2 regions of the Alteromonas sp. ABD4_190 genome follow, and region 1 is predicted to be linked to the other one. Evidence: predicted binding sites of a transcription regulator. Region 1 holds the regulator's gene; the other holds the start of a gene.
What was found. Region 1 encodes FNR, which switches genes on or off when oxygen is low (the NO sensors DNR and NnrR bind a similar motif). Its sites were predicted from a motif close to TTGATCTAGATCAA; they were not measured.
Positions count from the first base shown of each region.

Region 2: the regulator FNR is predicted to act here: its motif matches at 1,921-1,934, upstream of ACXAFM_RS11645 (GbsR/MarR family transcriptional regulator).

Region 1 is NZ_JBSWWN010000002.1:7,104-14,799, forward strand. Features, by position in the region: gene ACXAFM_RS17640 (patatin-like phospholipase family protein) at 1-11, opposite strand, end outside; gene ttcA (tRNA 2-thiocytidine(32) synthetase TtcA) at 12-965, opposite strand; gene uspE (universal stress protein UspE) at 1,195-2,118, opposite strand; gene fnr (fumarate/nitrate reduction transcriptional regulator Fnr) at 2,396-3,136, opposite strand; gene ACXAFM_RS17660 (sulfite exporter TauE/SafE family protein) at 3,182-3,841, opposite strand; gene ccoS (cbb3-type cytochrome oxidase assembly protein CcoS) at 3,828-4,058, opposite strand; gene ACXAFM_RS17670 (heavy metal translocating P-type ATPase) at 4,060-6,510, opposite strand; gene ACXAFM_RS17675 (FixH family protein) at 6,510-6,989, opposite strand; gene ccoP (cytochrome-c oxidase, cbb3-type subunit III) at 7,206-7,696, opposite strand, start outside.
Region 2 is NZ_JBSWWN010000001.1:2,638,765-2,646,460, reverse strand. Features, by position in the region: gene ACXAFM_RS11650 (ATP-binding protein) at 1-1,750, opposite strand, end outside; gene ACXAFM_RS11645 (GbsR/MarR family transcriptional regulator) at 1,974-2,531, shown strand; gene ACXAFM_RS11640 (cytochrome ubiquinol oxidase subunit I) at 2,543-3,916, shown strand; gene ACXAFM_RS11635 (cytochrome d ubiquinol oxidase subunit II) at 3,928-4,935, shown strand; gene ACXAFM_RS11630 (Lrp/AsnC family transcriptional regulator) at 5,533-6,015, opposite strand; gene ACXAFM_RS11625 (hypothetical protein) at 6,082-6,726, opposite strand; gene cspE (transcription antiterminator/RNA stability regulator CspE) at 7,078-7,287, opposite strand; gene ubiB (ubiquinone biosynthesis regulatory protein kinase UbiB) at 7,581-7,696, opposite strand, start outside.

The sequences.
Region 1 (7,696 bases):
CCAATCTTCATCTACTTTGGTTCCATAATATTTACTACTTCGATAGCGTTGTCTTCATCACTGGGATCTGCGCTATTTTCTGTAGCAAAAGAAGGTTCATCAAATCCTATATCACCATCAGCAACGGGGCCGTCTTGGGTGACGATAGATTTAAAATCATAAAGGTTACTGTCTACAAGATGTGAAGGGGCCACGTTTTGAAGCGCGCGGAACATTGATTCAATACGACCTGGGAAACGGCGGTTCCAGTCTTGAAGCATTGCTTTTATGTTCTGGCGCTGTAGATTTTCCTGTGAACCACAAAGGTTGCAAGGAATAATCGGGAACTCAGCAGCTTGAGAGTATTTTTCAATGTCTTTTTCTGTGCAGTAAGCCAAAGGACGAATTACTATATGTTCGCCGTTATCGCTAACCAGTTTTGGCGGCATAGATTTAAGCTTGCCCCCGTGAAACATATTTAGGAAAAACGTTTCAAGCATATCGTCGCGGTGGTGACCTAATGCAATTTTAGTGGCGCCTAATTCTTTCGCAGTGCGGTATAAAATACCACGACGCAAACGAGAGCAAAGCGAACAAGTCGTTTTTCCTTCAGGAATTTTGTCTTTAACAATAGAGTAGGTGTCTTCTTCTACAATCTTGTAGTCAACGCCAATGCTGTCTAAGTACTCGGGCAAAATATGTTCAGGAAAACCAGGTTGCTTCTGGTCAAGATTTACCGCAATAATATCAAAATGAATAGGCGCAATCTTCTTTAAAAACAATAAAATATCAAGCATGGTATAGCTGTCTTTACCGCCCGATAAACACACCATAACCTTGTCGTTGTTTTCAATCATACCGAAATCGCCAATGGCCTTACCCACGTTGCGACGAAGTCGTTTCTGAAGTTTGTTGAAGTTGTACTTTTGCTTACTTTGCGCGGCGTTTAACGTCGGCGCATCAGCACTGCTTGTGCCTAAACTCATAATTAACTAGCTTGGTTTGTGATAAAGGTGCCATTATACATTAAAGCGCCTTTTCGAGACTATGGCTGTGTTGTTAAATTTATCGAGAAGCGTTAAGTACTGATTTAAGCGTGTATGATTAACTCTCGGAATAAACCGCTAAATGCGCAGGTTTTTTTTAACGCCCATCGCCGATTCGCCATTTGTCGCCACCAAGTGTCTTGGTATTTAAGCGCAATTAAGTCGTTAACTACACGGTTATCGGTGATTCAAACCCATCTGGCTTAATCGCAAGTACGTCACAATTTAGTTCATCAATAACGTGCTCGGCAGTATTGCCAATAAGCGCCGCCGAAATACCAACCCGTCCCACGGTGCCTATTACAACTAACTCGGCATCGAGTGTTTTAGCCACTTGCGGGATAACTTTTTCAGGCAAGCCTTCTTTCACCACACATTTATTTTCTGGAATACCATATTTCAGCGCGTGACTACGCATTTCTTTCATATGATGATTTTTTACCGCATCGTGATACGTATCAGGGTCAAACTCTGGCACTTCAATGGCAATGTTAAGTGGAGTTGTAGGGTAGCTATTCACTAAATTAACGTTACCTTTCAACAAAGAAGCATAATCGTTAGCGATGATCGTAAGCTTGTCGTTTAACGCAGCATGCTCGTCATCTTCGCTGCCTACGTTTACTGCAGCTATAATTTCACCGCCTTCTGGCCAGTCGTGTTCTTTAACGAGCAGTACAGGGCGTGGGCACTTGCGCATTAGATGCCAGTCTGTAGGGGTAAAGATCACTGAGGCAAGGTCGTCATGTTTTTTAGTGGCTTTTACCACTAAGTCAATTTGGTTATTAAGGGCGTAATAAATAATCGACTCATAAGTACGGTTGTTCCACTCAACCACAATATCGGTCTCTGAAAAGCCTTGTTCTTTTAGCTGGGCAGATAACCATTTGGCGTGCTCTTTTGTAACGGCATCGCGCATTGATTCACGTTCGTCGGGGCTAAGCATGGTTGTCATATCGTAAGACAAATCATATACCACCATCATAGCGGTAACCGTGGCGCCGGTTTTTGACGCAAGTTCATAGGCACGGCTTAGGGCAGGCTGGTTGTCACGTTCCGCGTCCACCACGGCAAGAATTCGTTTACACTCAATCATAACGTCTCCTCAACTACAAAGCTTTGTATGGCTGTCGACATCGATATTGTTTCAAAACCGTTTACATTAACTATAAACGACATTTAGAAAAACGTGAGTTGTTTTCGATCAAGGATTAAATAATTCGTTGATAAAAAAAGGGCCAATTCGAATGTTACGGGAGCTTTAACGCACAATGGATGGATATCGTGTAACCCAGTGAGGGAATACAGTGAAACTTTAAAGGTTAAAACTAAAAAGCGCGCATGTAGCGCGCTAAAGATACCAGAAGAATAAATTAACCGTTACAGACTACGCTAGGGCCATTTAACGCCTCTAACTTGGTATTTAACCGATCAAAATCCAAAATAGAGATCAATTTACCGTCAACCTTGATAATGTTTTCCTTCTGAAAACGGCTCAGTAAACGGCTAATGGTTTCTATCGTTAAGCCTAAATAGTTTCCAATTTCGTTGCGCGTCATGGTTAAGTGGAATTCTCTATGGGAAAAGCCGCGTTCCTCAAAGCGCTGAGAAAGATGTGAGATAAAATATAATAAACGCTCTTCTGCAGTACGCTTGTTTAAAAGCATGATCATGTCGTGATCTTGTTTTATTTCAGCGCTCATGAAGCTCATGATCTGGTGGCGCAGCTTTGGAAATTGCACTGACATTTCGTCGAGAGTCTCGTAGGGAAGCTCACACACCATGGCTGTTTCTAGCGCAGAGGTGTAGCTTTGGTGTTTGTTCTCTCTTAATGCATCGAAACCGATAATGTCACCAGGAAAGTGGAAACCGGTAATCTGTTCTTCACCTTCGGTATTAGTCACAAATGATTTGAATGAACCGGTTCTCACTGCAAATAGAGAACGGAATTTATCACCAGTTTGAATCAGCGTGTCACCTTTATGAAGCGGCTTCTTGCGTTCAATAATATCGTCAAGAGATTCGATTTCTGTTTTGTTTAACGCCACCGGTAAACACAGGTGACTGAAACTACAGTTTTGACAGTGAATAGAAAATTGGCTTCCTTTGCTCATAATGCACGCTCTGTAAAAGAATACCCGACAATAATACACCCATTTTTAAACGATTGCGCTATGAATAAGATAAGCGGCATATATGGCCATTATTCCTGCAATAATTTGTCTAACATGGTTATGTTGAAAACATCGAACTATATACTGGCTACCAGCGCTTGCGGCGAGCAAGGTGGGTAATGTACCTAAACCGAAGAAGAACATAATAGCAGCGCCTTCTAGCGCATTCCCCGCCGCGAGAGACCAGGTAAGTGTGGAATACACCAACCCGCAAGGAAGCCAACCCCAAATAAAACCATAGGGAATAGCGCTAAAAGGGGTTTTAAAAGGTAAAAAACGCTTAGATAATGGCTGCAGTTTGGAAAATAAACCTTTTCCTGCGTTTTCCAACACCGTTAAACCCGTCCACCATTTGCCTAAATAACAGGCCAGCAACAACAGCATAAGGCCGCTTAGCAAGGATAGGGCATAGTTGGCAAGGGGCACGTAGTCGGCGGCTATTTTGCCAAGCGCCCCGGTTATTGCTCCGGCGATGGTGTAGCTCACTATACGTCCCATGTTATAGGCAAGGGTATAGGGTAGTGCTGAAGCGCCTTTAGGCGATACCATCCTTAGCGCAGCGACAATTCCACCGCACATTCCCACACAGTGAACTCCGCCGGCTAAGCCGATAAGAAAGGCAGAGAAGTAGTTAATCCCTTCCATTTGGCGCTTGGCTTTTGTCTACTTTATTGTCTTGAAGTTGCTTGCGTTGCTCAGCTAGCTTTTTTTCTTCTGGCGGAAGGTCATCGTCAAATAGAATACTGTACCCCTGACGGTCTAGATCCTCGAATTGATTAGTTTTCACCGCCCAAAAGAATATCACGATAGCGACAGCGACTATGATAATGGCGATTGGAATTAATACGTAAATAATACTCATGCTATTTGCTCAAAAGTCGCGTTGAGTTTGTGACTACAATAATACTGCTTAACGACATACCAACAACAGCCATCCACGGTGAAAGTAGGCCAGACACGGCGAAAGGCAGAATCAAAACGTTGTAACCTACCGACCATCCTATATTTTGTCTAATTTTTTGCTTCACTTGGTGAGCGGTTTTAATCAGTTCAGGTACAGAAAGTAGCTGATCGCCAAGTAATATGACATCAGCAGCAGTTTTAGCCACGTCTGTGGCATTACCCACTGCAATTGCCACATCTGCACTGGCGAGCACAGGTGCATCATTAATACCATCACCCATCATCATTACTTTCGCGCCAGATTGCTGCATAGCCTGTACAGCATCGTATTTCTGCTCTGGTGTGAGCCCACCTTTAGCTGTTGATATTGGCAAGGAAGCGGTAAGAGCGTCCACGTTTTGTTGTGTATCGCCACTTAATACTGCAAGGGTGTGACTTTTTGCCAGAATATTTAAGGTTTCTTGAGTATCCTCTCGCAACGTGTCGCTTACCTCAAACGCCGCCATAATACGGCCCTTCAAGGTGACAAACACATTGGCTGACGGATAATCCTTAAGAAGCTTTTGTTGTGATTCGTGGACACAAAATTGGGCAGAGCCCATTGAAAACAAGGTGTCGTTAATTTCACCGCTGATGCCGCCTCCTGGCGTCACGGTAAAATTAACCACATTGTGGATAGTTTGTCTGCTGGAGGCATTATCCGTACCATGGACGTTACTATCGCCAAGGGCTTTATTGGCGCTAAAGGCTTTAGCAATTGGGTGTTCAGAGCGAGATTCTAGCGCGCGGGCGATTGATAGCGCACTTTGGCTGTCTACGCCGTCAGCATACCAGGCGTTTGATATAGTGAACTTACCTTGTGTCAGCGTACCGGTTTTGTCGAGTGCGATAGTGTCAATGCCAGTGATTTGCTCAAGCGCATCGGCGCGTTTTAGTAAAATACCTTGTCGGTTTAACTTTGCCATAGCGCAGGTTAACGCTGATGGTGTAGCCAACCCTAATGCGCAAGGACAGGTTGCTACCAACACGGAAATGGTGATCCAAAACGCATCATCACTGCCGTTATAGGCCCAAAAGCCATAAGTTAAGGCAGAAACCAGCAAGACAGCTGTCACAAAATATCGAGAAAAGTTATCAGCTATTTGTGCCGCTTTAGGCTTATTCGCCATAGCACTTGCTTGCAGCCTTACAATTTGATTTACCAGTGCATTTTTGAGAGTTTGTGTCACTTTAATGGTAAGGCTGCCGTCTTGACACACAGTACCACCATATACGGTGCTACTGTTTGACTTGCGCACCGGGTTAAACTCACCGGTAAGCATAGATTCGTCAACCGCTGCGTTACCTTCGGTCACCACCCCATCAATGGGGATCGTTTCACCAGGCTTAACCAGCACCACATCGTCAATTTTTAACTGCTTTGCCAGACACTCGGTTAGGCTGCCATCTGGCAGTAATTTGGTGGCTGAAACGGGTACATACTGCATCATATTGGCAGAAATCTGTGCGGCGCGATGACGGCTACGATGTTCTAAAAAGCGGCTAAGTAATAGCAGGAAAATGAACATACAAATAGATTCAAAATACACATCGCCTTGCTCTAATACTGTAGAGCGAATTCCGGCTATGTAGGTACCGAATACGGCGAGCGTAACGGGCACATCCATATTAACCGTTCTGGCGCTTAGCGCTTTGGCGGCGCCCACATAAAAAGTGCTGCCTGAGTACAGTACTACAGGTGTAGTAAGCGTAAGGGCGACCCAGTAAAAATACTGTCGGGTTTCTAATTCAATAGCGCCAAACCAGTCAAAATACAGCCCCGTCATCAGCATCATCACCTGCATGGTCATAATGCCTGCAAGGCCAAGCTTCTTCAGAAAGGTCTTTTGTTCGCGTTTATAACTGGCTTCGTGTTCATCGGGGTGAAATGGCGACCCAATATAACCAATGCGTTTTAGTGTAGAAAGAATTTGGCTAAGCTTAATTTGAAACGGTGACCAAGTAACTAAAGCGCGACGCTCTTGAACATTTACAGCTACTTGCTTGATGCCTTCAACTTTTGATAATTGCTTTTCAATTAGCCATCCACACGCAGCGCACGTGATACCTTCAAGGGTTAATTGAATCTGCTTATCTTGCCCCTCATCAAAAACGAATTCTTCTTGAAGAGCAGGGTCGTCATACACTTTGAGTTTGTCGAGTGTCTCTAGAATGCCATCGTCAGATTTTTGCGCCGGTTCGGTTCTAAACTGGTAATAGTCTTCAAGACCATTGGTTACAATGGCTTCGGCCACGGCTAAACATCCAGGACAACACATGTCGCGTTGCTGCCCTAATATGACGGTAGTAAATTTTCCATCGTCGGAGCCCGCAATAGGCAAGCCGCAATGGTAACAGTCGTGCTCGGCCATTATGGATTGAATTTCATCTTGCCAGAGTGGGGCAGATAGATGGTATTTTGAATTTTCCAGCTATCATCAATAGGGGTTAGCGATACGCGCCATTTACCATCAAGATCTTCTTCGACAAAACCGCGATAAATACCCTTAGCATCGCGGCTTAATAAAACGCTGACATCACGCTCTTCAAGCGTTACGTGATAAAAGCTTAGTTTAACCGCATTACCTTCTTGTGGAATACCTGAATGAAACTCTAGCGCTATGCTGCCATCTTCAATGGTTAAATCGGTAGTGATATTCATGCGACGGGCTACGGCTTCTTTATCCAATCGCGCATTAATTGCTTTTCCTTCCTTGTAGTAGTCGTCCACCACTAGGCTATCTTCAGTACTAATAGCAAGCTTTAATAATACGCCGCCCATAATGAGCGTGATAATAGGAACGGCAATTAAAAACCAGGGCCAGAACTCTTTATACCAGGGTCTATTCATTGAAATCTTTTCTCGTGTTTACTTCGCTAACAACATATTTATTTTTACTGCCCCAACTACATGTTTAGCCGGGAAATAAGAATAAATATAATGTTTGCGAGACATACTAAATGTGAACAAAGATTGTTCGTACAGCACTCCCTATATCGCTGTATTTTCTCATAAAAAAAGCCCCGTAGTAACGAGGCTTTTTAAGATATTTAATGATTTAAATCATTAATCATTTGAAAGGCTGTAAACATACGCTGCAACAACGTGAATTTTGTCATCACCCAAGGTTTTCTTGAATGAAGGCATTACACCGTTACGACCGTAAGTAAGCGTTTCTGTTACCGCTCTGTGGCTGCCGCCGTATAGCCAGATATTGTCAGTAAGGTTTGGTGCACCAAGTGCTTGGTTACCTTTACCGTCCATACCGTGACAAGCCGCACACGCTGCGAAACGTGCTTTACCTGCTTCTGCAAGCTGAGGGTCCACATCGCGACCGCTTAAACTAAGTACGTAGTTAACCGCTTCTTCGATACCGTCTTCACCCATAGCATCTAGCCATGCTGGCATAGCTGCTTTACGACCAAGCGTAAGAGTTTCAACGATTTTCGCACCTGAACCACCGTACAACCAGTCGTTGTCCGTTAGGTTAGGGAAGCCGCCATTTTGACCACGAGCATCAGAACCGTGACACTGAGAGCAATTTTGTAGGAACAAAC
Region 2 (7,696 bases), on a different contig from region 1:
CGGCCTGTGTAGACGCAGCGCGTTTGATAACGCCTAATGCGTCGGACATTCTATCGACATTCGTCACATCCATCAGGGCTAAATCGGTCCAACCTACAATTGAATTAAGGGGTGAACGAAGTTCATGGGAAATACTCGCTAAAAACTGATCTTTAGCTTTATCTAACTCTTCTAATTTACTAATTTGCTTATCGAGCGAAGCTTTCAGGCTTAGCGCGTAAGGTATAAATAGATGATCAAAACCTTCTATTATAAGCTGATCATCCTCACTCCACTCAATCGACTCATCAGCAACACTTTGTAAGTACATATCAAAGGAATTACGAGGCGTTAGTACCTTACCAATATCTTTGTTTGCGGCTTCGCGGCCCGCCCATCGTATGGTTTTGTCTTTTTGCTCTCTAAACCAAACCGTGTAGTAACCAAGCTTGGCAGATACACAGGATATATACATGCCGCGAATGCCATTGAGGTCACATTGCTCCGACACTTCTTCCGCCAGCTTGCTAATAGCAATTGACTCTTCAGAATTTGGAATGACGAATTTGTCGAGAAGGCGAGTTAATGTTTGTTCAGAGGGCGTTTTACCTACTAAATATTTATCTACAGGGGTAATAACCGCCATACCACATGCATTGGCAACATCCAAAAGGCCTTTTTCTTTTTGGGTTATCGCCTCAAGCGGGTTAGCAAAGCCAGTAAGCTGATGAATAATAGTGTTTAGCTTACGTTGGCGAATTTGAAACTGTTCTTTCTTTTCATGCAAGGCTTTAGTGTGTAGCTGCCACGCATAGAGATGACCGAGGGATTCGCATACCAAACGCTTTTTTTGGTCGATATATTTAGGCTCGTTATTGTGACAAGCAAGTAACCCCCAAAGTTTACCTTCAAACACAAGGGACACTGAAAACGATGAACGTATACCCATGTTTTTAAGATAAGTAATATGAACCGGCGACACTGAACGAACCATAGACATGGATAAATCCAGTGGCGGTCGCTCTGCTTCTTGCACTGTTGGCTTTAAAGCAATAGGGTTTTGTTCTACGTCAAATACGCAACGTACGCGATTTTTTAAGTACAGAGCTCGGGCTTGGCTAGGAATATCAGATGCCGGAAATTTCAAACCTTTGAAAGAGCGTGAAGCTGGTAATTTTGCTTCGCCAATTACTTCTCCGCTATAGGTTTTATCGAACTGATAAACCATCACCGAATCAAACCCTATATAGCGCTTAAATACGCCCGCAATGGCGTCTGCGACATCACTGATAGACTCGCATCCATCCACATCAGGAAGCAATGTGCGAATATCTACGTCCATCGGTACCCATTGTTGGGCAGCTTCATAGCTAAGCTGCGGGGTGGGCTCTAATTCAATAACAAGTAAACCGTTTGAATCGAACGCGACACCGCTACCCTCTTTTTCCCAGTTGTCTAAATGAAGCGCGTTGTCGGCAAATTTCCATTGATACGCTCGGCGCGTGTCTCCGCCTTTTACGCTTTGATAAATACTTTGAAAAGTGGGGGCATCATCAGAAGGGGTATCGATGAGTTCAGTAATAAGGGTTTCACCCGCAGTGATACTGACTTTAAATAGTTCATTGATGTTTTCACTGAACACCTGAATTTTTTTAGTTTCAGGGTCTACCGCTATAACGTAACCAAAGCTTTGAACACTTTCGATTAGGTGAATAGCTTCATCTTCGCAGTTCTGAAGCGTCTTTATCTTTTTATCTGTAACGTGTTGCATTGCCTTGGCCGAGAAATTTTGAAAGCTAACTTTCATGAGGGTTTTAATTACACAACCACGATAACAACTTATTGCAACCAAAGCATGCAATATCGTTGAAACTTTCCTAATTAACTTTTATTAAATTATCAATAAAATTTAGCTTACAAAGCTTTTTATTGTTGCTTTTTTTGATCTGACGCAATAAACTTTCAGTAATTTCTGAAACTTCTGGAAAATAAGAATGAAAATGACGCCTTTAATTACATCTGCAGTCATGCACTTTGGCGAAATGGGAAGTCGCTGGGGTTTTAATAGAACAGTAGGGCAAATTCTTGCGCTTATTGTATTAAACGAAGAGCCCATTTCGGCACAAGAGGTTGCCGATGCGCTCAATATCTCCAGAGGCAATACCAGTATGGGTTTAAAAGAGCTTCAATCATGGCGCCTAGTAAAACAACATCACGTTCCCGGCGAAAGAAAAGAGTTCTTTATTCCCGCTGGCGATATCTGGACATTAGCAAACAGAGTATTTGAAGAGCGCAGAAAGCGCGAAATAGACCCAACCATGAGCCTGCTTCGGGATTTGCTTCTTGACGCACCTGCTAATGAAAAGGAGGCAAACGCCCAACATAAACTGAACGAAATTCATGATTTACTCGAATCAATTACGGCATGGTCTGAAGAGCTTCAAAATCTTGGACCTGAAAAGCTAAACACGTTGATGAAGTTAGGTTCTGGCGTGGGCCGTATGCTTGAGCTTAAGGACAAGCTGCTTCCGGGGAAAAACAGCGTTAACTAAGGGGGCTCTCTGTGGATGCATTCTTGCTGTCTCGATTACAATTTGCGTTAAATATTAGTTTCCATATTTTATTTCCAACCATCACCATGGCGATGGGCTGGTTTCTATTCTATTTTAAACTGCGTTCTAACATTTCAGGTCACCCTGTGTGGATGCGCATGTATCGTTTTTGGGTACGTGTTTTTGCCCTAAGCTTTGCATTAGGCGTGGTTAGCGGCGTCACAATGTCATTTCAGTTTGGCACTAATTGGCCTGGATTCATGGAGAAAGTGGGTAACGTGGCCGGTCCGCTCTTAGGTTACGAGGTACTGACCGCTTTTTTCTTAGAAGCCACGTTTTTAGGCATCATGCTATTTGGTATACGCCGTGTTCCTAACTGGCTGCATACAGCATCCACCCTTATAGTCGCTCTCGGCACCACAACATCTGCATTTTGGATATTAGCGCTTAATAGCTGGATGCAAACCCCACAAGGTTTTGAAGTAGTCGATGGTGTGGTGTATGCCACCAACTGGAAAGAAATCATTTTCAACCCATCTTTCCCTTATCGCTTTGCTCATATGATGTTGGCGTCTGGGTTAACGGCTAGTTTCCTTATTGCCGGGCTTTCAGCCTACCGCATGCTTAAAGGCGACGACAAGCTTGCGCCTAAGCTCGCGCTTAAAACTGCCACCTATACGGCGGCAGTGTTAATTCCGCTGCAAATTTTTGCGGGCGACATGCACGGTTTAAATACCCTTGAACATCAACCTCAAAAAGTGGCAGCGATGGAAGGGCTTTGGGAAACCACTGAAGGCGCACCTTTGTTGCTTTTTGCAATTCCTGACGAAGAAAGCAAAGAGAATCATTTTGAAATTCCTATTCCCTACGGTGCAAGTTTAATTCTTACCCATGAGCTCAAAGGAGAGATAGAAGGGCTTAATGAGTTTGAGGGAGAGCACCCACCTGTAGCCCCTGTTTTCTTCGGCTTCAGAGTCATGGTAGGTATGGGTATGCTAATGCTGGCTGTTTCATGGCTTGGTAGTCTTTACCTTATTCGCAAGAAAGAATTTCCTGTGTGGCTGAAACGTACGTTTGCAGGTATGGCATTTAGCGGCTGGATAGCAACGTTAGCTGGCTGGTACGTTACAGAAATAGGTCGACAGCCTTATTTGGTGAGTGGCGTCTTAAGAACCGCTGATGCTGTTACCCAATTGCCACCGGCCAATATTGCTCTGTCGTTCACGCTTTACCTCGTCATTTACACGGTGCTCTTAATCGCATACATGGGAACGCTTATGTTGATGTGTAGAAAAGCAGTGGAAATCGAGGAAATAACGACGGAAGAGCGCGAAGTAGCGAAGGCTAAGATGCAACCCTCTGAACCTGACCCAAGCACGGTATAAGGAGAGCAAACATGTTTGAAAATGTATCAGCAGAAATGCTTGGAAACATCTACGTCGGCTTACTTGGTTTATCTGTATTACTGTACGCTATTTTAGATGGCTATGACTTAGGTGTTGGCGTATTAATACCGCCAAGAAAAGAGGCTTTTCGCGACGATATGATAGCCTCTATTGGGCCTTACTGGGATGCCAATGAAACCTGGCTTGTGCTTGCCATAGGCTTACTGCTCATTGCTTTTCCTGAAGCCCATAGCGAGTTTCTGCAAACTCTGTACTTACCTGCAACTTTCATGTTGTTAGGGCTTATTTTGCGCGGTGTGGCATTCGATTTTCGCGCCAAGGTTGTGCAGGTGAAAAAGCGTAAGTGGGATTTAGTATTTAAATACGGTTCGCTTTTAACTACGCTCGCGCAAGGATACATGTTAGGTATTTACGTGACAGGGCTTCGCACTGATATTTGGGCTCAAGGCTTTGCTCTACTTGCGGCATTTGGAGTAACAGCGGCCTATGCATTTATTGGCTCATGCTGGTTAATACTCAAAGGCGAAGGAGAGCTTCAAGAAAAAGCATATTATTGGGCACGCCGAGGGTTGGTTGTACTGGCTGTGGGAATTACTGCAGTAAGTATCGCTAATTTAACCCTACACGATGATGTGCGAGACTTATGGCTGTCTGCACCTTGGGGCTATGTGCTTTTTGCTATACCCGTAGCATGTTTTGCGCTTTTAGCATTGTGTGGGGTATTGCTTAAAAAGCTGCCTGACGCTCAAGGTAAAGGCGAATGGCTTCCGTTCTTTATAGCCTTGCTTGTATTTTTACTTTGCTTTACCGCATTTGGCATTAGTTACTACCCGTTTATTATACCTGGGCAGATGACGGTGATGGATGCGCTCAGTGACGCTAACTCCCTGCGCTTCTTGCTAGTCGGTGTAGTTATTGTTGTGCCAATCATTCTGGCTTATACGGCCATGGTGTATAAGATTTTCTCCGGTAAATCAGAGAAGCTTTCTTACTACTAGTATTTATTATTGGGATCCCAGCAGATCCTAATTACTCAAAACAATAGTGAACATCACTGATAGTCAGTGGTGTTCACTTTCTATTCAGCGCTATAATTGGCGCTTATACGTTGTGAGTTTATTCTGTTTCCAACTACTTTCTGGCCTGTGGCGTTTTCGGCGACGACTATAACCTGCTCGGAAACTCGATCTGAAAACCTGCGATCAAGATATGATCCTTTCTCTCGAACAATGTATATCAATGAATAGAGGGTGCTCAGTTGTACTTAGTCTATCCTTATCATGTGAACGAGATATCTAAATTGTTTAATGACAATTATTTTGTTGACATCAAACTGTAATATTACTATATTTTATTTGGGGCAATTTTTACTAGAAGGAGCCAATACTATGGAAAATGTATTCCATTCGTTCTCACGGTTCTTCAAACGCGCGCACCCCTATACAGTCGCTCATTACATCGGCCGTAAAAATGCGCAGCGTATCTTAGGATGTAAAATTAAAAAGAAATCCAAGATATTTGCCGACCAGCACGTTGAAGACCAAAATCATTAATTTATATGGGGCCCGTCAAACCGGCCCCATTTTTTTGGCGTATTAAATGTGGTTTAAAGGGACTGAGGTTGTGTACTTAATCTGTTCCATGGCAAAGCTAGACGTAACGTCTGAAAACTCTATACCGTTAACCAATCGCTTATAAAAGTGGTCGAAGCAATCCATATCGGTGACGAGGACTTTTAGCAAGTAATCGTACTCCCCTGACATACGATAACATTCAACAACTTCATCAAATGACGCTGCGTGCTTGGCGAAACTTGCTAGCCATTTTCCATCGTGCCTTCCTGCTTTCACTTGAACGAAAACCGTCATTGCAAGGCCTAGCTGCTTTGCTTGCAACAGCGCCACTCGCCTAGAAATTATACCCTTATCTTCTAGCTTTTGAATGCGCCGCCAGCAGGGCGTTACCGTTAGCCCGACTTGCTCGGCGATTTCTGCAACAGGCGTATCAGCATTATTCTGAAGCATGGCCAAAATAGCTTTATCTATTGCGTCTATACCGCTCATTTTATCATTAGCCATAGTGGAACCTGGCCCTGCATCCCCAACACTTTCAGTTTTATATTTGTTTTGTTACTCATACTTTATCTAAAGCCACCAAGGCTTTGAAAAATCCACGTTTTCGGGAGAAATTTCATACTGATAAGGAGGTGAGAATAAATCCCAAAACGTTTCGCTTAGGTCTTCATCTATTATGTTAAGTTTACCCGCATCACGATAGCGAGAGAGTAGTTTATTGTAAGCATCAATAGGCATTTGCGGGTTAGACTGTCGAAAAACGACACGACCGCTAAACTCTTCGAACATGGCTTTTTCACCTTGGAATTGCATTACCTGCTTAACCGCTATTTCTTCGATAGGTTTTGATGAAGTTTCGCTAGATACCTGGCTTTTAAACTTATCGATAAACTTATTTACTAGCGCTTGGTCAAGCGTAATACCTTTTTCCTTAACGTAATCCTCTAACACTAGTTCGAAAATTTTGTTAGACGCGTTTACATGGGCGACATATTCGAGCATTTCGGCGTAGTTATCTTTCGCCTGCTCTTTCATGTTTTGACGCTTTTCTTCACTGGGCATTACATCTACTACTCGAATTTCGGTGTTGAGCACTGTTGCCAAAACATTCTCGCCAACGACTAGCCCATCTGCTTGGGCGGCATAAGTAGAGTTTGAACAAAGAAGAAGTAGTAAAGCAGCCAGTGTGGTTCGAATTATTGATGTGATGCGCATAAAGCACTCCCTGAAGGCGTATTCATCGTTATATCGAGTAAAGCATTAAACACCATGACTACGCAATACTGTGGCGTACTGATATTAGGAATATACTGCGAGCATCAAATTTATTGGGGTGAACGAGTGCTTTTGTGATCTGGTGCGGTGTAAACAAGAAACGGTAACGATAGTTACGCTGAAGACTGGCAATTGAAGAAAAGCGCTATTCGTTAAAAGTGAGTTATACCAAAAGCGTTATAGACTAAAAGTGTTATGCACTAAAAGCCTAGTCAAGCATTTAGCGTGAGCGTGGGAAATGCAGCCAATAGAAAGAAAAACGGCGGTCAAATGACCGCCGTTTTTGAATTCTTAGATAGCTTGCACGTTAGCAGCTTGAAGACCTTTTTGACCTTCTTCAACTTCAAATTCTACTCGCTGACCTTCTGGAAGCGTTTTGTAACCGTCAGAGATGATCGCACGGAAATGAACGAAAACGTCCTTGCCGCCGTTATCTTGAGTTAGGAAACCGTAACCTTTATCAGCGTTGAACCACTTAACTGTGCCTGTAACTTTAGACATGTCGTATAGACCTCAAATATCGTATTAAATTGCGCATAAGCGCGTGTAACAAAGTTCTTTAGAGTCTTTAAATTGGCGGAGTATTGGGTCTTACTTACGAATGGACAAACAACTTACAACAAATTACCGGGTAACTCGAGTGGTTTAACATATAGCAAATAATACAAAATCGCGTCTATTTAAAGACTTTGGCTTAGAGCCGTATCCACTATAACACTCTTCGGGACGATTACTATACAAATTAATTAATTAACTACGGATTTCATAAATATTTCACCGCAGCGTAACAAAAATCACAGCCCTTTTCGCCACGCTAAATACCAACAAATTGCGCCGATTACTCCCGTACTTGCAGGGAAATACCAAGATAAGTCATAAATTGGCAATATTGCTGACATCAGTACAAAGG